DNA from 4 places in the Exiguobacterium sp. s91 genome. Region 1 is predicted to be linked to each of the others. Evidence: riboswitches for the same ligand, from Rfam matches in the RefSeq annotation. Region 1 holds a riboswitch; each other region holds the start of a gene.
What was found. A riboswitch is a leader RNA that binds a small molecule or an ion and turns the genes downstream of it on or off. The one in region 1 is predicted to bind S-adenosylmethionine.

Region 1 (4,998 bases):
ACCAATCAATTGACCGGTCGCATCGACATGAACGAAGTCGTCAGGAGTCGTCTGCCGTTTATCTTTTCCGCTTGCCGTCACAAGGAATTCAACCGGGACACCGGACGTCCGAATGGCGAGATTGCCACTCGTACCAGGGAACCAATCGCGCGCCGCAAGCTCTTGTTTGATGGCGCGTAGCTCTTCATACCGTCGCATGAATGTCATGTTGTCACCTCCGCTCGTGTTAAATCATGAACGATGTCGTGGAACGTCTCAAACGGTGTATAGGCGATATCGTTCTCTTCACACAACGTGATCAGATAATCACGGGCATAGACACGATCCGCTTGTTTCGCGAGTTCGAAGTCCGTCACCGAGTCACCAATGACTATGATGACGTCATCGTCTTTGCGCAATGCCCGGGCAACGGACGTTTTACAACAGCCGCACCCGTTCGTACAATGGGCATCGCAGGCGTTTGGCCAATCGATATGGACGAATGGACCACTGAAATCGGCGACGTTACAGTAAATCTGTTCTTGTTCAAGGAGTGGCGCTAAGATCGGTTCGACGAAAAAGTCCATTCCACCGCTGACGATCGAAAAATCGATTCCTTGACGACGACTGTACTGAAGTAACTCCGAAAATCCGTCGCGAATGACTGCACGCTCCAACAAAAAGTCAAGATAGGCTGTTTTTCCGTCAGACGGCAGAAGTGCGAACATTTGCCCGACACCACTCTGAATCGATAGCGTCCGGTCGAGTACGCCGCGTTTCAACGGTTCGAAGTCACTAGCTGGCGCAAATGCCTGCATGAGTGCGATGATGTTATCTTGCGTCGTCACCGTACCGTCGAAGTCACAAAGAATCCGTACGGTCATGACTTGATCCCCCAAGCGTCAAGGGCGATCCGTAATTCTTCATGACGCGATGCTGCCGCCGATAGGGATTCATTTGCGAGTGCCGCATCGAGCGCCTGGCGGAAAGCAATGACACCAGCCGCAGCACCTTGCGGATGACCATGTACGCCGCCGCCGGCGTTGATGACGGAATCGATACCGAAGTCCCGTACGAGTTGAGCGACGAGTCCAGGATGAATACCGGCTGAAGGAACCGGGAAGATCGATTTCGTCTGACCGAGACGGGTCGCTTCGACCGCGATGCCACGGGCGACATCCTTTGGCAAAGCGACATTGCCGTAAGGAGACGGGAATAGCGTCAAGTCTGCTCCAGCAGCACGCGGTAATGTGCCGAGTAAGACAGGAGCTGCGACTCCGTGATTCGGGCTAGCGATCAACGCACCGCTATATGCTGGATGATTGAAGATCGGAACGTTGATTTCCGGATCACTCGCCAGTTCGCGTAAGACGTCGAGTCCGTATGTGAAGGTATTCAGCAAGAATGCGGTCGCTCCAGCATCAATCAATCGCTTGGCTTGATCCTTGAGCGTAAAGACGGGACCGTTGAGTGTGATCGCATATAACGCACGTTTACCGGTCCGTTGGAAGTGAGCATCGATGACCTCACGTCCGATCCGTGCCCGGTCAATCGTCGGTGTCAACGGATTGTCGTATAGGATCTCATCGTCTTTGACGAGATCAATCCCACCAGCGAGTTGTCCTTCGAGTTGATCACGAAGGAACGATAAATCGCGTCCGATGACTCCTTTGAAGATGCTCATTAATAATGGGCGATCTTCGACACCGATCAAGGAGCGGACCCCTTCGATCCCGAATTTCGCACCTGGAAAGTCCGACGTAAATGTATCGGGTAGTAGCAATTCTGTTAGTTTGATTTCACCGTCGAGTGAGAGTTTCCCGAAGACGGTCGTCAGAATCGCAGAAAAGTCGCGCGACACGTTATGTTCCGGATAACGAATCGTGATATATCCTTTGCCATCGCGCTCTTCGGTATGTACGACTTCCCCTTTGAACGAGGCGAGTTGTTGTTGTTCGAGATGATTCAGTTCCGTCCAAGAACCGACTGTCAGACCAAGCGCGAGTTGTTCAGCGCGTTGCTCGATTCGATCACGGGCAGTCAATTGATAAGTAGCAGTGATATAAGCCATGTCTTTCCTCCTTCAACAAAAAAATGGTCTCTCGTCAGCGACAAGAGACCATGAATGATTCGAACGTGGACTCTTATCTGTCAGCTTAGTAGCTGCAAGAATTAGCACCGTGCCAAAAGGTCGGTTGCTGCGACATCGTAGGGCTTGTCCCTCCGTCTGCTCTTGATAAGAATTGGATGAAATTGTGAAATCTAATTGCAATTTTTACATGAGAATCGCCACTTGTCAAACTATTTTTAGAAAATTTATTTTTTTGAAAATACTCTTTCTATAGATGACTTAAAAATGATGTCCGTTTCTGCTTGATTTCGATTTGACAGCGAGGAAGTCGATTGCGTAAGATTCAAATCAATATCACACACGACAACTACATACGACTCTTATCGCGAGTTGGCAGAGGGAATTGGCCCGATGACGCCGCAGCAACCGACCACTAGGCACGGTGCTACATCCAACAGACGTTTCGTCTGAGAGATAAGAGGACGCAGTGACTTTTCTGCGCCTCTTTTCGATGACGAAAAGAGGCGCTTTTTCGTGTATCACATAGGGGGAAACTGAGATGACATATAAAGCATTCACAGAACAGGACGCGATTGATCGTGTTCGGACATTAGGACTGATCGGCGATGGAGCCGTCGAAGCAGAAGAGATTGGCGACGGGAACCTCAACCTCGTCTTTCGGATTCGAGAAGGCGAACATCGCTTGATTTTAAAACAAGCATTACCATATGCGAAGGTCGTCGGGGAGAGCTGGCCGTTATCGCTCGAACGAGCGTGGATCGAGCAATCCGCACTCCGTGAATTCGCACGGCATGCCGTACCGTTCGTGCCACGTGTTTTTCATGCTAGTCATGAAGAGGCGTATACGGTCATGGAAGATCTTTCACATCTGACGATCGTTCGAAGCGGTTTACTCGCAGGTGAACAGTATCCGTTGCTTGCGGAACATATCGGTTCTTATCTCGCTCGGACGTTATTCCATACATCGGACTTTGCGCTTGGTCCGGTTGAAAAGAAACGTGTCGCCCGAACGTACTACAATCCAGACTTGTGCGACATCACGGAAAAGTTAATCTTCACGGATCCGTTCCATGACGCGGAGACGAACGAGATTGAATCCGGACTGGAAGAAGAGGTGGCACATCTATGGGCAGACGATGAGTTAAAACGCGAAGTCGCAAAACTCGAAGCGCTCTTCATCACAAAAGGGGACGCCTTGTTACACGGCGATCTACATACAGGAAGCATCTTCGCCTCGGCGACGGAAACGAAGGTCATCGACCCTGAATTCGCCTTTTATGGTCCATTCGGATTCGATGTCGGACAGTTCATCGCCCACTTATTCTTTGCAGCATACCCCGATTATTCAGCACTTCGTGATGCCCGGATTCGCGACATCGACACGTTCTGGCTGACGTTCGCTTCAACGTTCCGTGCATTATGGGAACGGGAAGCCGTCGAACCGTTCCAGGCATCAGGACTCGTCGATGATGTACTGAGCACGATCTTGCAGGATGCCCTTGGCTTTGCCGGTTGCGAATTGATTCGGCGGACGATTGGTCTTGCACCGGTCGCTGATTTAGAATCAATCGATTCAACGACGGAACGCTTAGAGCGGAAACGTCACGCTCTTCGTCTAGGAGCGGCGTTAATCAAACGCCGTACAGAATGCCGGACATTCGATGATTTACGAAACTTTGACGTAACGGAGGAACTCAGCCGATGACTACATTCGTCCAAAGTATTCGTTACGAAGACCGTGTCTTGACGATTCTCGATCAGACACGTCTACCGCAAGAAGAGCACTATGAAGTCATTGCTGATCTCGCGCAAGCGGTTGAGGCGATTAAACAACTACGTGTCCGGGGCGCGCCTGCGATCAGTTTATTCGGTGGATTCGTGCTCGTTCAAGAAGCATACCGGTTTGAAGCGGCGCTACCGGTCTACAAGCAAGCCTTGCTTGAGACATCGGCGACGTTACTCGCGACACGACCGACGGCCGTCAATTTGCGAAATGTACTCAATCAGTTGAATCCAATCATTCAAGACGGGACGTCGGTAGAAGAGATTCGCGAACGGTTGGAAAAACGGACGGTCGCCTTATACGACCAGGATGCGCAGACGTCACGTCAAATCGGGATTCATGCACTGGAATTGTTCCAGTCAGGCGACCGGATCCTAACGATTTGTAATGCTGGATCGATTGCGACCGCTGCTTATGGAACGGCACTTGCGCCGTTCTACATCGCAAAAGAACGCGGCATCGAATTATCCGTTTTTGCGAGTGAGACGCGACCGTTACTGCAGGGAGCACGATTGACGACATGGGAGCTGCAACGTGCCGGCATTGATGTCACGTTAATTACGGACAACATGGTCGCCCATACGCTGAAAGAAAAACAGATCGATGCGATCATCGTCGGTGCCGACCGCATTACACGAAACGGAGATACGGCAAATAAAATCGGGACGTTCCAATTGGCATTGCTCGCGCAAGCTTTTGGTATTCCGTTTTACGTCGCAGCACCGCTCTCGACGTTCGACTTCTCGCTCGTTTCCGGAGACGCGATCGAAATCGAAGAACGTGATCCGCAAGAAGTGACGACTGTCCAAGGTGTCGCGACAGCACCGGAAGGCGTCGCTGTCTTCAACCCGGCGTTTGATGTCACACCACACACATTGATCACGGGCATCATCACCGAACTTGGTGTCATCACGCAACCGAATGAAGAAACGATTGAACAATTAACAGGGCTCCAACCCCTCGGATAAGGAGATATGTCATGAAAAAACTAGCTTACGCCGTCCTAGCACCGGCACTGTTACTAGCGGCTTGTGCGAATGGAGAAGCCACGACGACGAAGGTCGTCAAGGATGTACCAAAAGGGGTTCAATCGGACGTCAAGATCGCCGTCATCCGCAACCTAGCATCGGACGACCATACGAAA
Region 2 (4,998 bases), on a different contig from region 1:
CAAGTCGCTCGTCTGTCGCTGTAATCGTTAAACCAACAGCACGACCGATGATTTCTGCTGTCTCAACGGCACGCGACAAGGGACTTGCTAACAAGACATCCCACTTTTCATTCGATAGATAAGCGGCGCTAAGTTCCGCTTGTCTTCTTCCTGTTGCATTCAACGGGATATCTTCTCTTCCTTGAATCCGTTCGTTTAAGTTCCAATCCGTCTGACCATGCCGCACTAAACAAATTTCAGTCATGTCTCTGTCTCCCTCATTTAAGAAATATGACTGATTGTATCATGTTTTCCATTCGGAAGTTGTCGCGGTGGCAACAGTAGCACCTGACAGGTGAAACGTTCAATTCGTTCAAGCAATCGCTCAATCTTTAACGGATTTTCCGTCTGAGCGAAACTGGCAAGTGAGTGGGTGCCATTCGGAAAGGAAAACAAACGAACATCGGCTCCGACATCGGCTCCCTTCTCAACGAAATGCAAAGCTTGAGAAAACGGGACGATCGGATCTTTTTTACCGTGCAAGAGCATGATGGGCGGGGCATCCGATGTTAGGTGCGTGACGGGTGAGACGTGCGTCATCAGCTTGCGCCATTCTTCTCGTCCCCCCTTGTAGAACTTAATGTGGGCAATCCAAGTCTGAATGAAATTAAACAACAAAAAGTTCGTCGGTGGATATAAAGCGATCACACCACTGATCAATGGCATGTGCCGCTCATCGCGCTCACCGACGAAAGCAGATGGGGCAAGTGCCGTCGTCAGCATGAGTGCGGCTCCTGCTGAGTCTCCCCATACCATCATCCGTCCTCTTAGAATGCGAAGATCCTCTGCTTCCTTATTCAAAAAACATAACGCATCCCGTACATCTTCGAGGTTATCCGGAAAATAACTGCCCTCTTCGAACAAACGATACTCAATACTACAGACGGCAACTCCGAGTTCAAGCAGACGGTCGACGATTGGACTAAAGCAGAACATGTCATCGCGCTCTCCACGAACGAATGCACCACCGTGTGCATAGATGGCAACTGGAAACGGTCCTTCTCCCGGTGGATAATAGAGATCGAGCTGTAAGATGCAGTCTCCCACCTGTTTGTAGGTGAGCGTCCGCGGTGCAAGTTGTTTTTCTGTGAGTGGCAAGGCGGGTTCGGTCCATCGAAGCAATGCACCATAATTGTTCCAGATACTCGCTCCCGCTGCTGCCGTCGTCAATAACGCAGCTCCCCCCATTAGCCATGCAGTTTCACGTTTCACTTGATCACCTCCAAAAGACGTGCCAGTTTCTTCACTTTATTATCCTTCTACCCCGTTTTAAAAGAAGTCGAACGTCTCGGTATTCGTACTTGACGCTTCACCAGCGTTCCGCTATAGTGAGAAAGTCCAAATCGGAATAGTTACGTTTTAATAATGGAGGTATCATATAATGAAAAAAATCATTCCCGCTTTAACAGTCGCTTTCGCAAGTGCAAGTGTTCTCGCTGCTTGCGGTTCGAATACCGATTCATCGACTTCAGATAAAACCCAGACAGAAGTCTATGCATCAACGTTCGCGACGGCTGCTATTGCCCGCGAAATCGGAGGGGATCAAGTCAACGTCAAGATGATCGTCCCACCTGGAGCAGACCCCCACTCTTACGAGCCGACGTCAAAACAACTCACCGAGATTGCTAAGGGCGACTTGTTCCTCTTAACCGGTACGACGCTCGAGCCGTATTCGAAAAAAATCCAGGAGAGTCTAAAAGGCACGGATGTCCGCTTCGTCGAGACGAGTAAGGACGTCAACTTGCTAGAATCGGATGCTACACTTCATGCACATGAAGAAGAGGAGCATAGTGAAGACGAACATGCCCACGAAGAAGAAGGGCACGATGATCATGCAACGGATGAACATGCGCATGAAGAAGAGGGTCATGACCATGGAAAATACGATCCACACGTCTGGCTCGATCCTGTCAACGCAAAAGCAATGGCACGCTCGATTACAACTGCTTTATCAAAAGAAGTACCAAAAGACAAAGCAACATTCGAGAAAAACTTAAAAGCGTTCGATCAGCAAGCTGATGAATTGGACGAACAATTTAAACAAGCTGTCGCTGATGGATCGAAAAAAGAACTTCTCGTTACGCATGCCGCTTACGGTTACCTCGCAGAACGATATGGTTTCACACAACTGCCGATTGCGGGAATTTCTCCTTCCGATGAACCGTCACAAAAGCAACTGGCCGCTTTAGTGAAAGAAGCACGGATGCATGATTTGAAATACGTCGCGTTCGAAGAGACGGTCTCACCAAAGGTCGCACGTGTCATCCAAAAAGAAATCGGAGCTGAATCCGTGACGATTCATAATCTAGAGTCGGTCACGAAAGCGCAACAAAACAGCTCTTATTTCAAGTTGATGGAAGAAAACGTCCAAACATTGAAAAAGGCACTTCAGTAAAGTACAGTTGACACGCGTTACTCAATGCGGTACGGTAAGAAACGTGTTTTACAACAATTGAATGACTTCTTTTTATCGCGAGAAACGGAGGGACTGGCCCAATGATGTTTCGGCAGCGGACGATTTGATTCGTACTGTGCCAAATCCAGCAAGCGAAAGCTTGAGAGATAAGAAGAGCGTCTTTATTTCATAAAGACCTCCTTCTTTCTTGCGAAGGGGTCTTTTTTTGTATCTTTGAGAAACGAGGTGTCAACAATGAATGAAACGATCACGCCTAACAAATGGGCACTGCTTCCCCTCGTCGTATTCCTAGTTCTCTTCATCGGAGCCGGGATCTTCTATGACGACTTTTACAAATTTCCGATCCTTATCGCCGCACTGATCGCTTTGATTTTTGCTGCAATCACGACGAAAGGATCCATCAATCAAACGGTCGAACGAATCGCAACGGGTGCCGGAAATCCTGATATCATGATCATGGTCTTCATCTTCTTACTAGCCGGTACGTTTTCTGGAACAGCAGAAGCAATCGGCGCCATCGATGCGACCGTTAATGCTGCTTTGACGTTCCTACCTCCGTCGCTCCTCATGAGTGGTCTGTTCATCATCGCTGCCTTCATCTCAATGGCAATGGGGACATCGACTGGAACGATTGCTGCACTCGCGCCAATCGCCTTCGGTATTCATGAAGCGACAGGCATCAACGTTGCGATCGCAGCGGCTGCTGTCGTTGGTGGATCGATGTTCGGCGATAACTTGTCGTTCATCTCGGATACGACGATTGCCGCCGTCCGGACCCAAAAAACGAACATGCGCGATAAATTCCGGACGAACTTCATGATCGTCCTACCGGCTGCTATTTTGACGGTCATCCTACTCGCATTCGTTTCTGGTTCTGGTGACGTCGTCGAAGCAAAAGCATTTGAATTCTACAAGTTGATTCCATATCTCGCTGTCATCGTCCTTGCACTATTTGGCGTCAATGTCATTCTTGTCTTAATTGGTGGTACGTTACTCACCGGCATCATCGGTATGATTGATGGTAGTTTCGGCTTGAGTGGCTTCGTCCTCTCGATGTCTGAAGGAATGATGGGCATGGCGGAGATCTCCATTTTGACGCTCCTCATGGGTGGTCTCGTCAGCTTGATTACGTTCAACGGTGGAATCGCCTTCTTAAAAGAGACGCTGACACGCAAGATTTCACAGCGTCGTGGTGCCGAATTCAGTATGGCGGCACTCGTTAGTGCAACGAATCTCGCGACTGCAAACAATACGATCTCGATTCTCGTCGCTGGACCACTGGCAGCTGAAATCGCCGATACGTATGAAGTCGATCGAAAAAAATCGGCGAGTATCCTTGATATCTTCTCTTGTGGTATTCAAGGCATCATTCCGTATGGAGCACAACTATTGATCGCAGCAGAATTGACGAAAACGGCTTCACCGGAACTGATTCCGTATCTGTTCTATCCGTTCCTCCTCTTCGTCTGTGGATCAATTGCCATCTTCTTCGGCTTACCACGCATGAAGAAGACAGCGACGAAGCAAGAAAAAATTTCTTCGTAACCATAAAACAGGTCCAATCGCGTCGACGATTGGACCTGTTTTATTATTTATTCTGCTTCGCTTGTCGTTCTAAGATTAAGTAAGCGATTGCCGGAAGCGGGAACTGAACGAGTCCAGCGCCTCCCCACACCCATGGATTACGTCCTGACTTTCGCGCACTAAGAAACAGACCCACTGCCTGCGTTACTAACAAGGCGCCAATGCTAAGCCAAGTACATTTGGATAGCTTTTTATTCTTTTGAGCCATCTTTTCTCCCCCTCTTTTAACACACGATTAAATCTCACGATTCTTTTCTATTTTACCTTATTTCATTCCTCCATGAGCATGGAAACGGACGTCTTCGTTCGTTCATGCTAAACTAAACGAGCAAATCTAAACTACGTTTTATGAGGAGGAGTAACACATGCAATACGCAAAACTTTCAAACGGTATTACGATTCCCCAAATCGGATTCGGTGTCTGGCAAGTAGATGAAGAGACAGAAGCACCTGCTGCTGTCGCTGAAGCATTACGTGTCGGCTATCGTCATATCGATACGGCTGCTGTCTACAAAAACGAGCGCGGTGTCGCAAAAGGAATCAAGGAAAGCGGCGTGAAACGTGAGGATCTCTTCTTAACGTCAAAAGTCTGGAACGATGATATTCGTGCCGGTCGGACGAAGGAAGCATTCGCAGAATCGCTCGAACGTCTCGAAACAGATTATCTTGACCTCTATCTTATCCACTGGCCGGTCGAAGGCTATATCGAAGCGTGGAAAGCAATGGTTGAACTGTATGAAGCAGGCAAGATCAAAGCGATCGGTGTCTCGAACTTCAAAGAACATCACCTCGATACATTGGCAGAAGAGGGCTTGATGGCACCAATGATCAACCAAGTCGAGTTGCATCCACAATTACCGCAACACGAACTGCACGAATACTTGCAAGATCACAACATTCAAGTCGAAGCATGGAGCCCACTCATGCAAGGGAAATTCCTCGAAATCAACGATTTCAAG
Region 3 (4,998 bases), on a different contig from region 1:
GCTCAGCAAATGAACCAGGGCGGAAGGAGAGAAATCAACCATGAAACAAGGAATTCACCCTAACTACAACAAAGTAGTATTTATGGATTCAACGACTGAGTACAAATTCTTAAGCGGTTCTACTCGTTCTTCGAACGAAACGATCACTTGGGAAGATGGTAACGAGTACCCACTCATCCGTGTGGATGTGTCTTCAGACTCGCACCCATTCTACACAGGTCGTCAAAAGTTCAATGCGGCAGATGGTCGTGTCGATCGCTTCAACAAAAAATACGGCCGCAAGTAATCACTTGCCGGTTCTTAAAAAAACAGCCTGCCTCCATTATGGAAGCAGGCTGTTTTTGTATAGACTGAATTGTGAACGATACGCGAGATACGTCTTCAAGACGAAGGAGAAGGCGATTCCACCGGCAATTCCGATTAAATACGGCATGACTTCCGGATGTGCCAAGATATAGTCCATGACTTTGTGGAACGAGAGGTGACGACCGACGAAGTAGCCGGCGCCTAAGAACACGCTGATCCAAATCAACGCACCTGTATACGCATAACTCGCAAACACGCGAAACGGCATTTTCGAGACACCTGCAAAAAAGGCAGAGAGTTGGCGGAGACCAGGTATGTAGTAACCGATGATCAAGACCGATTTTCCGTAACGACGAAATCCGGCTTCAGCGGAAAGAATATGTTTTTCTGAGATACGCATTTTCGGTCCGACGCGGTGTAATAGTGGCATACCGAGTTTTAATCCGAGTAAATAGCTGATCGTCATCCCGATACAACTGCCGGCGTAAGCGGCGAGGATCGTACCGACGAGTGGTAGATTGCCTTGATGCATCCAAAAACCGGACAGGACGAGCAGGGTCTCATCAGGAACCGGCAATCCCACGATACCACCTGCGAGAAGGACGGAGAGACCAAGGGCACCGTATTGGTGCAGGATGTCATGTAAGAGATGATGAATCGGGGACACCTTCTTTCGTGAGAGTCTTCTTCTTCAGTGTACAGGAAATAGGGGACGGTTGGAATGAAAGGACAAAAATTCTAGGTAAAGAAAAAATGAATTTTGATTTCCGGAAGTCAACCCTTTTTCTCGATACCGTTTCGGGCTATACTCGTTAAAGTGACTATTTTTAGAGGACGGTGTCGGACGATGATGCATGTAATAAATCAGTACGGCTGGATCGAAGTAATTTGTGGCAGTATGTTTTCCGGGAAATCGGAAGAGTTGATTCGTCGTGTCAGACGGGCGCAGTACGGCAAACTGCCCGTTCAAGTATTCAAGCCGGCAATCGACGACCGGTACCATGAAGAGCATGTCGTCTCTCATATCGGCAACTCCGTCGTGGCGATTCCGATGGCGACGAGTCGCGATCTCTACGCAGCAGTAGCAGAGGAAACACAAATCGTCGGAATCGATGAAGTTCAATTCTTTGATGATGAGATCGTACAAGTCATCGAAGCACTTGCACAAGACGGAAAACGCGTCATTTGTGCAGGCCTTGATCAAGATTTCCGGGCAGAGCCATTCGGCAAGATGCCGGAATTACTGGCGCGCGCAGAATTCGTGACGAAGCTGCAAGCCATCTGTCTTTCGTGTGGTGATCCGGCTTCCCGGACACAACGGTTGATTGATGGAAAACCAGCGAACTACGATGATCCGATCATCCTAGTGGGCGCTTCAGAATCGTATGAGCCACGGTGCCGCCATTGCCATGAGGTGCCTGGAAAGCCGAAGCCGCTCCAATCGGTGCAGCACCAAGAAAATTAAAAAAGACGTACCGATCGCGGTCGTCCTTTGATGTAACAGCTATTCGCTTTTAAGTGAATAGCTGTTTTTTTATTATCCCGTTTCCTGTGAGAACCGGCTTGAGCGTTCGATAAAGCGGATCGTCTCACGAACGATCAAATCCTGATCATGATCGAGGGTCGCGACGTGGTACGAGTTCAGTAAACAGTAGCTTCGTTTATCATTCGTTCCGATGTGCTGATGCAGATAATCCGAGCTCGACGGCGGGACGACGTGATCGGTCGCCGAGTAGAGAATTAATGTCGGCAGAAGGATTGATCCTAAGCGTCCTTTCGTTTCATCCATCAGACGGACGAGTTCGAACGCACAACGACTTGGAACGAGGTCATAGATGATTTCGAAAGCAGACCGTTTGATGTCCGGTGCCCCTTCCGGTAAGTACTGTGGACCGTCCTCGAACGAAAGTGCTTCATAGGATGGAACGGAAAGTGCGGCATTGATCGTAATGATGCCGGCAAACGGAATGCCGTCAGCAGCGAGTGACAGTGCAAGCGTCGCACCCATCGATTGACCGATGACGAAGACTTGATCGCATGTTTCTTGTAAACGTTCATAGCCGTCTTGCAGGCTTTGCTTCCAACATCGAGCAGTCGATTGTTCAAACTCGCGGACGTTCGTTCCATGTCCGCGTAAGCGCGGGGCATAGACGGTAAAACCTTCAGCAGCGAATGCCTCACCGACGTCGCGGACACTTTGCGGAGTGGCATTAAAACCATGACAGATTAGAATACCGATCGGTCCACCTTGAAAATAAAACGCTTCAGCACCAGTCAATACAGGATAGTTCATCATTACTATTTTTCCTCCATTCATGAAAAAAACTCGTCGACGTCACTGCTTGGACGCCCACGAGTTTTTCACCGTATCATCCAAAGCCGCGCTTTGCTGGTCGGAGCACCTTACAGATTGCAGGTTGCCGTGAAGTCATAGAGCCAGGTCTCTCGTTCACTCTTGATAAATATCATATTGGAATTGTCGGAATAATCATTGAAACGATGGTAGCACGACCAAAAATGACTTGTCAAATCTTTCTTGACGAATCATGATCCGTTGAGTAAGCTAACTCATAACTTGTTCATCCATCGATATGCGCCAAATGGATTATTTTTGCAAAGTTGGTTGACTTTTAAAGTTTCGACCCGTAATGTAAAAATTAGTTTTACGACATAAGCAACAACGCAACAACACACATACGAATTTCATACCGCAATACTTATCCAGAGAGGTGGAGGGACTGGCCCTACGAAACCTCGGCAACAGACTCATTATGAGCACTGTGCCAATTCCATCAGACAGATGTCTGAGAGATGAGTAGAGTGGATTCTGCCACTGTGCGGATCCAGGTCTCTTCTTGTTTCTCAAGAAGGGACCTTTTTTGTTGAATGAAGGGGGAAAACGGAATGATCGCATTTCATCAAGTCAAGAAAACGTACGTCACGAAAGATCAGACGATCGCAGCGCTCGACGGTGTCGACCTGACGATCGAAAAAGGCGAAATCTTTGGTGTCATCGGCTTTAGCGGTGCCGGAAAAAGTTCACTACTCCGCTGTGTCAATCTATTAGAACGACCGACGTCAGGAACGGTGACGGTCGATGGAGAAGATTTAACGCAACTGTCTCCGAAAAAATTGCGCCAAGCAAAACAACGGATCGGGATGATCTTTCAGCACTTCAATCTATTGAATGCGAACACGGTCTTTGCGAATGTCGCGAAACCACTCGTTCTCGCAGGCGTCAAGAAAGACGAAATTCGCCGCCGGGTGACGGAGTTACTCGAATTCGTCGATCTCGCGGACAAGGCGGATCATTATCCGGATCAATTGTCGGGTGGGCAGAAACAGCGCGTTGGTATCGCCCGGGCACTCGCGACGCAACCTTCCGTCCTCTTATGTGACGAAGCGACGTCAGCACTCGATCCCCAAACGACACATCATATTCTCCAGTTATTAAAACGTATCAATGCGGAGTACGGGATCACGATTCTCTTGATCACCCACGAGATGGGCGTCATTCGGGAGATTTGCGACCGCGTCGCTGTCATTGAAGCTGGGAAACTGATCGAGTCAGGAACGGTCTTTGATGTCTTTTCAAACCCGCAGACCGAGACAGCACAGAACTTCGTCCGCTCCGTCATGCACGACGAGATTCCAGCATCGATTCGCCAGTTGATCGAGTCCCGGAATGCGAATCCGATCTATAAGATTCATTTCCTCGGACATCACACCGGGCAGCCGCTCTTATCGCAAGTTGCGAAACGCTTTGACGTCGATGTCAACATCTTGCACGGTAGCATCACGGAGTTGCAGGATACGCCGTTCGGCACCTTACTCGTCGAGTTGATTGGTGAGCAGGCTGAAGTGAAACGAGCGTTACACTACATCGATCAGGCACAGGTGACGGTCGAGGAGGTACTTGCTCATGCTAGTTAATTACAGTGATATCTGGACAGCATTTTTGCAGACGATGACGATGGTATCCGTTTCGCTCTTATTCTCGACCTTGATCGGCTTACCACTCGGGATCCTGCTTGTCGTCACGCGAAAAGGAGCATTGCTTGAAAATGTCCCGCTGTTCACGTTCTTCAACAGTATCGTCAATATTTTCCGCTCGATTCCGTTCATCATCTTACTCGTCGCGATCATCCCGTTGACGCGCTTGATCGTTCAGACATCGATCGGAACAGAAGCCGCCATCGTCCCGCTCGTCTTTTACGCTGCACCGTACATGGCGCGTCTGATCGAGAGTTCTTTACTCGAAGTCGATAAAGGCGTTCTTGAAGCAGCAGAAGCGATGGGCGCGACACCGTTTCAAACGATTTTCCGCTTCCTCCTACCGGAAGCACTCGGTTCACTCATCCTGAACTTAACGATCGCGACGGTTGGCTTGATCGGGGCGTCAGCGATGGCAGGTGCGATTGGAGGCGGTGGTCTCGGCGACTTAGCGATCACTTATGGCTATCAACGATTCGACACGAAAGTCATGATCATCACGGTCGGGATTCTCGTCATCTTAGTCCAAGGCTTACAGACGACAGGCAACATCGTCGCACGAAAAATTAGAAGACATTAATCAAGGGAGCGATTCAGCCATGAAAAAAGCAGTAGCGATTGGAGCAACACTCACGACGATTTTATTTGCCGGATGCGCAGCATCAGGAGAAGACGAAAAGACGATCAAGCTCGGTGTCA
Region 4 (4,998 bases), on a different contig from region 1:
GAGTTTTACCCGTTGATTCCAGTCATGGAAGAATTGTTTACATCACGGGGATTCACTGTTAAATTTATACAATACAATCACTTCGTCTGGCTCGTAGAAGCCGAGAAAATGGGGGAATAAATCATGGCACTTCAAAAAATGAACGTCGAAAGCTTTAACCTGGATCATACGAAAGTCAAAGCACCTTATATCCGCGTCGCGGGTTATAAAGAAGGTAAAGTCGACCAAGTCGTCAAATACGATATCCGTTTCACACAACCAAACGTTGAGCAAATGCCGATGCGTGCGATGCACACACTCGAGCACTTACTTGCTGAAAACATCCGTAACTACTCGGATGATGTCATCGATGTCTCGCCGATGGGATGCCAAACAGGTTTCTACATGGCGATGATGAACTTCGACTCAGTCGAAAAAATGAGCGAACTCGTTGAGAAGACGTTGAAAGACGTCCTCGCAGCAGAAGAGATTCCAGCGCAAAACGAAGTCCAATGTGGATTTGCGAGCGCACATGACCTCAAAGGAGCGAAGCACTATGCCGAGAAAATGCTTGCCGGTCGTGATGAATGGGACATCGTCTTCGGATGATCGCGAACAACGTCCGCGACCTCGTCGGAAACACACCACTCTACGAGATCACTTCATTCGATTTGCCTGCTGGTACGCGCATTTTGGCGAAGCTCGAATGGATGAACCCTGGGGGCAGCGTCAAAGACCGCCTTGGCATTCAACTCGTTGATGCAGCAATCGAAAACGGACATGTGACACCAGGCGGTACGATCATCGAGCCGACAGCCGGGAATACCGGCATCGGCTTGGCGCTCGCCGCTAAAAAATATGATCTTCAAGTCATCTGTGTCGTTCCGGAAAAATTCAGTCAAGAAAAACAGACGTTGATGCGGGCACTCGGCGCAACCGTCGTCAACACGCCGACTGAACTCGATATGCAAGGGGCTATCGACCGGGCTAAAGAACTCGGTCAGGAAATTCCGAACAGTTACGTTCCGTTACAATTCGAAAACGAAGAGAATCCAGTCACGTATCAGCGGACACTCGGTCCTGAGCTGATTGCGGACTTGTCGCACATCGACTGGTTCGTTGCCGGTTGTGGTTCAGGTGGTACGTTCGCCGGAACAGCGGACTTCTTAAAACAACGTCTCGGTACAAAAGCAGCGATCGTCGAACCGGAAGGCTCCGTCTTAAATGGTGGTCCAGCCGGTCCGCATAAGACAGAAGGCATTGGAACAGCAAAATGGCCAAGTCTCGTTCCGCGTGAACTCGTCGACGAGATTCATACGATTTCTGACCGCGATGCATTTGACGCGGTTCATACACTCGCTGCTCGCGAAGGATTACTCGTCGGTAGTTCAGCAGGTGCAGCGCTCGTTGCTGCGCTTGATATCGCAAAGCGTCACCCCGGCAGTACGATCGTCACCGTCTTCGCAGACAGTGCCGAACGCTACTTAAGCCAACAAATCTTTGAAAAGGTGGACGAAACTCATGCGTAAGAAGACAGCATTGATTCATGGAGGAACAGGTGTCGACCGGGCAACAGGAGCCGTCACACCTCCGATCTATCAAACAAGCACATACAAGCAGGATAAAATCGGTCAACTCAAGGACGGATACGAATACTCACGGACAGCGAACCCGACACGGACGAGCATCGAACGATTGATTGCGGATCTCGAAGGTGGCGCACGTGGTTTTGCCTTCGGTTCTGGGATGGCAGCAATCCATGCCGTCTTCCACTTGCTTGAGTCTGGCGACCACATCGTCATGACAGATGACGTCTACGGTGGTACGTTCCGCTTGATGCAACGTGTCTTACCGAAGTTCAACATCGAAGTGACATTCGTCGATACGACGGACCTTGCGGCAACGGAAGCAGCGATCCAAGACAACACGAAGATCGTCTACGTCGAAACACCGACGAACCCGTTGTTGAAAGTGACGGACATCGCAGCCATCGCAACGATTGCCAAACGTCACGATCTTAAACTCGTCGTCGACAACACGTTCGCGACACCTTATCATCAACAACCACTCGCACTTGGTGCAGACATCGTCTTGCACAGTGCGACGAAATACATCGGCGGACATTCGGACGTCGTCGCTGGACTTGTCGTCGTCAAAGATGATGCGCTCGGCGAAGAGCTGCACTTCATCCAAAACTCGACAGGCGGCGTGCTTGGACCGCAAGACAGCTTCTTGCTCGTCCGTGGTCTTCGTACACTCGGTATCCGGATGGATGCGATCGAAGAGACAGCCCATGATCTCGTTGCGTTCCTACAAGCGCAAGATATCGTCTCGAACATCTTCTACCCAGGACTTGCATCGCATCCTGGTCACGACATCCAAGCGAAACAAGCGACTGGGTTTGGTGGGATGATCAGCTTTGATGTTGGTTCAGCAGCGAATGCAGAAAAACTCGTCGAGGCGACACACTTCTTCACACTTGCTGAGAGTCTTGGTGCCGTCGAGAGTCTGATTTCGGTGCCGGCACGGATGACGCACGCGTCGATCCCAGCAGAGCGTCGGGCAGAACTCGGCATCACAGACGGTCTCGTCCGGATTTCAGTTGGACTTGAAGACGCGGAAGATTTGAAAGAAGACTTAACACGTGCTTTCACGTTCCTCGAAAAAGTTTCTGAAAAAACTGTTTGACAACAAAAATAACCCCTGCTAATATTCAGAATATATTCTACAAACTTAATACCGAAACTCTTATCGAGAGTGGTGGAGGGACTGGCCCGATGAAACCCGGCAACCGCGGATCTAATCCGAAGTGGTGCTAATTCCAGCAGACAAAAGTCTGGGAGATGAGAGCAAATGGTTTTGTGTACTGAAAAGTGCGCGCGTTTGCTCTAAAACGCGCGCACTTTTTTTATTTTAGGAGGGACAGTTGTGATTCGTTTACAAGACGTAGGAAAGATTTATCGCTCAAAGCGCGGAGCGGTCGAAGCCGTCGCGAATGTCGATCTGACAATCGAGCGCGGTGAAATTTTTGGAATAATCGGTTATTCCGGAGCAGGGAAATCGACCTTGATCCGATTGCTGAATATGCTTGAAGCACCAACGAGTGGTTCGATCCAAATCGATGGTGTTGAGATGACATCACTGAAACCAAAGGAATTACGAGGCGTCCGCAAGAATGTCTCGATGGTCTTTCAGCACTTCAACTTACTATGGTCACGGACGGTTGAAGAGAACATCATGTTCCCACTCGAGCTGGGTGGCTTCCCGAAAGCACACCGCAAGGAACGGGTAGCGGAACTGATCCAACTCGTTGGTTTGGACGGACGCGAAAAAGCCTATCCGTCACAATTATCGGGTGGTCAAAAACAACGTGTCGGTATCGCTCGGGCACTGGCATCGAACCCGGACGTTCTCTTATGTGACGAGGCAACAAGTGCACTCGATCCGAAGACGACGGACTCAATCCTTGAGTTACTCGTCGACATCAATGAAAAACTGAAACTGACGATCGTCTTGATCACACACGAGATGCACGTCATTCAAAAAATCTGTCACCGGGTCGCCGTCATGGAAGCCGGTAAAATCGTCGAGCAAGGACCGGTCGCAGAAGTCTTCCGTCATCCGAAGCAAGCGATGACGAAGGAATTCGTCAAACAATTGACGTCACCGTCAGAGAACGAGTTAACGTTCGCGAAACTACGCGAACGGTACCCAACCGGAAAAATCGTTCAGTTGACGTTCGTCGGATCGACAGCGGAAAGCCCGATCCTCGCGGAAGTCATGAAGGATTCACCGGTCCTGTTCAATATCATCGGCGGAAACGTCGGTCAATCGCAGGAAGGGGCACTCGGTACACTGTTCATTCAGTTGATCGGGGAAACAGAAGCAACACAAGCGGTCATCACGAAGCTTCAAGCCAGTGATGTTGAAGTGGAGGTGGATCACCGATGATTTCATTCTTTGACAATCTAGATTGGAACATGGTGTGGGAAGCGACAGGCAGTACCGTTTATATGACGGCAATCGCTGGGGTTTCGACATTCGTCCTCGGTTTGATCATTGGTTTACTATTGTATGCGACAAACGAAGAGTTATTGTTCAAGAATCGGGCGTTTTATTCAGTGTTGAGCTTGATCGTCAACGTCTTCCGTTCGATTCCGTTCATCATCTTACTGATCTTATTGATTCCATTTACGACAGCAATCGTCGGTTCGTTCCTCGGACCAACGGCAGCATTACCGGCACTGATTTTCGGTGCTGCACCATTTTACGGTCGGATGGTTGAACTCGCGTTACGCGAAGTCGATAAAGGTGTCATCGAGGCAGCTGAATCGATGGGAGCGACGAAGTTCCAAATCATCTATAAAGTCTTAGTCCCGGAAGCGTTGCCTGCCATCGTTTCTGGTATCACGGTCACACTCGTCTCACTTGTCGGTTATACGGCAATGGCCGGAGTAGTCGGCGGAGGTGGACTTGGGGACATGGCCTTCATCGAAGGATTCCAGCGTTCTCAAAACGATGTCATCGTCATTGCGACACTCTTAATCTTAGCGATCGTCTTCGTCATCCAAATCATTGGTGATTTGCTGATCCGAGCAATCGATAAACGTTAATTCAAAACTTAATCATATTGGAGGAATCATTCATGAAAGTTTGGAAAAAATTCGTAGGTACTGCTGCTGTATCCGTCTTAGCAATCAGCCTTGCTGCATGTGGCGAAAAATCATCAGGATCAGGTAGCGACGACAAAACACTTGTCATCGGTGCTTCAAACGTACCGCACGCTGAGATTCTTCAGCACGTTAAAAAAGAATATGAAGCAAAAGGTTACAAACTTGAGATCCAGAAGTTCCAAGATTACGTACTTCCGAACAAAGCACTCGCTTCAAAAGAAATCGATGCGAACTACTTCCAGCACGTACCGTATCTCGAGCAACAAGAGAAAGAAAACAAATCATATAAGTTCGCGAACGCAGGTGGCGTCCACGTTGAACCACTCGGTATCTACTCGAAGAAATA

Region 2: it holds a riboswitch for S-adenosylmethionine, as region 1 does, so the genes downstream of both, KNQ06_RS13265 (Na+/H+ antiporter NhaC family protein) here and mtnK (S-methyl-5-thioribose kinase) in region 1, are expected to answer to the same signal.
Region 3: it holds a riboswitch for S-adenosylmethionine, as region 1 does, so the genes downstream of both, KNQ06_RS00410 (methionine ABC transporter ATP-binding protein) here and mtnK (S-methyl-5-thioribose kinase) in region 1, are expected to answer to the same signal.
Region 4: it holds a riboswitch for S-adenosylmethionine, as region 1 does, so the genes downstream of both, KNQ06_RS02275 (methionine ABC transporter ATP-binding protein) here and mtnK (S-methyl-5-thioribose kinase) in region 1, are expected to answer to the same signal.

The regions. Positions count from the first base shown of each region.
Region 1 is NZ_JACSMZ010000002.1:14,396-19,393, reverse strand. Features, by position in the region: gene KNQ06_RS11550 (methylthioribulose 1-phosphate dehydratase) at 1-207, opposite strand, end outside; gene KNQ06_RS11545 (2-hydroxy-3-keto-5-methylthiopentenyl-1-phosphate phosphatase) at 204-863, opposite strand; gene KNQ06_RS11540 (2,3-diketo-5-methylthiopentyl-1-phosphate enolase) at 860-2,050, opposite strand; SAM riboswitch class I at 2,121-2,222, opposite strand; SAM riboswitch class I at 2,428-2,531, shown strand; gene mtnK (S-methyl-5-thioribose kinase) at 2,610-3,776, shown strand; gene mtnA (S-methyl-5-thioribose-1-phosphate isomerase) at 3,773-4,822, shown strand; gene KNQ06_RS11525 (sugar ABC transporter substrate-binding protein) at 4,834-4,998, shown strand, end outside.
Region 2 is NZ_JACSMZ010000003.1:13,529-18,526, forward strand. Features, by position in the region: gene KNQ06_RS13250 (histidine phosphatase family protein) at 1-244, opposite strand, end outside; gene KNQ06_RS13255 (alpha/beta hydrolase) at 262-1,251, opposite strand; gene KNQ06_RS13260 (metal ABC transporter solute-binding protein, Zn/Mn family) at 1,421-2,434, shown strand; SAM riboswitch class I at 2,504-2,608, shown strand; gene KNQ06_RS13265 (Na+/H+ antiporter NhaC family protein) at 2,690-4,000, shown strand; gene KNQ06_RS13270 (hypothetical protein) at 4,044-4,247, opposite strand; gene KNQ06_RS13275 (aldo/keto reductase) at 4,405-4,998, shown strand, end outside.
Region 3 is NZ_JACSMZ010000001.1:68,036-73,033, forward strand. Features, by position in the region: gene KNQ06_RS00390 (type B 50S ribosomal protein L31) at 41-286, shown strand; gene KNQ06_RS00395 (DedA family protein) at 323-973, opposite strand; gene KNQ06_RS00400 (thymidine kinase) at 1,157-1,771, shown strand; gene KNQ06_RS00405 (alpha/beta hydrolase) at 1,844-2,602, opposite strand; SAM riboswitch class I at 2,670-2,771, opposite strand; SAM riboswitch class I at 3,021-3,124, shown strand; gene KNQ06_RS00410 (methionine ABC transporter ATP-binding protein) at 3,211-4,239, shown strand; gene KNQ06_RS00415 (methionine ABC transporter permease) at 4,229-4,879, shown strand; gene KNQ06_RS00420 (MetQ/NlpA family ABC transporter substrate-binding protein) at 4,899-4,998, shown strand, end outside.
Region 4 is NZ_JACSMZ010000001.1:453,515-458,512, forward strand. Features, by position in the region: gene KNQ06_RS02255 (class I SAM-dependent methyltransferase) at 1-120, shown strand, start outside; gene KNQ06_RS02260 (S-ribosylhomocysteine lyase) at 124-588, shown strand; gene KNQ06_RS02265 (PLP-dependent cysteine synthase family protein) at 585-1,508, shown strand; gene KNQ06_RS02270 (bifunctional cystathionine gamma-lyase/homocysteine desulfhydrase) at 1,501-2,667, shown strand; SAM riboswitch class I at 2,725-2,829, shown strand; gene KNQ06_RS02275 (methionine ABC transporter ATP-binding protein) at 2,908-3,930, shown strand; gene KNQ06_RS02280 (methionine ABC transporter permease) at 3,927-4,592, shown strand; gene KNQ06_RS02285 (MetQ/NlpA family ABC transporter substrate-binding protein) at 4,625-4,998, shown strand, end outside.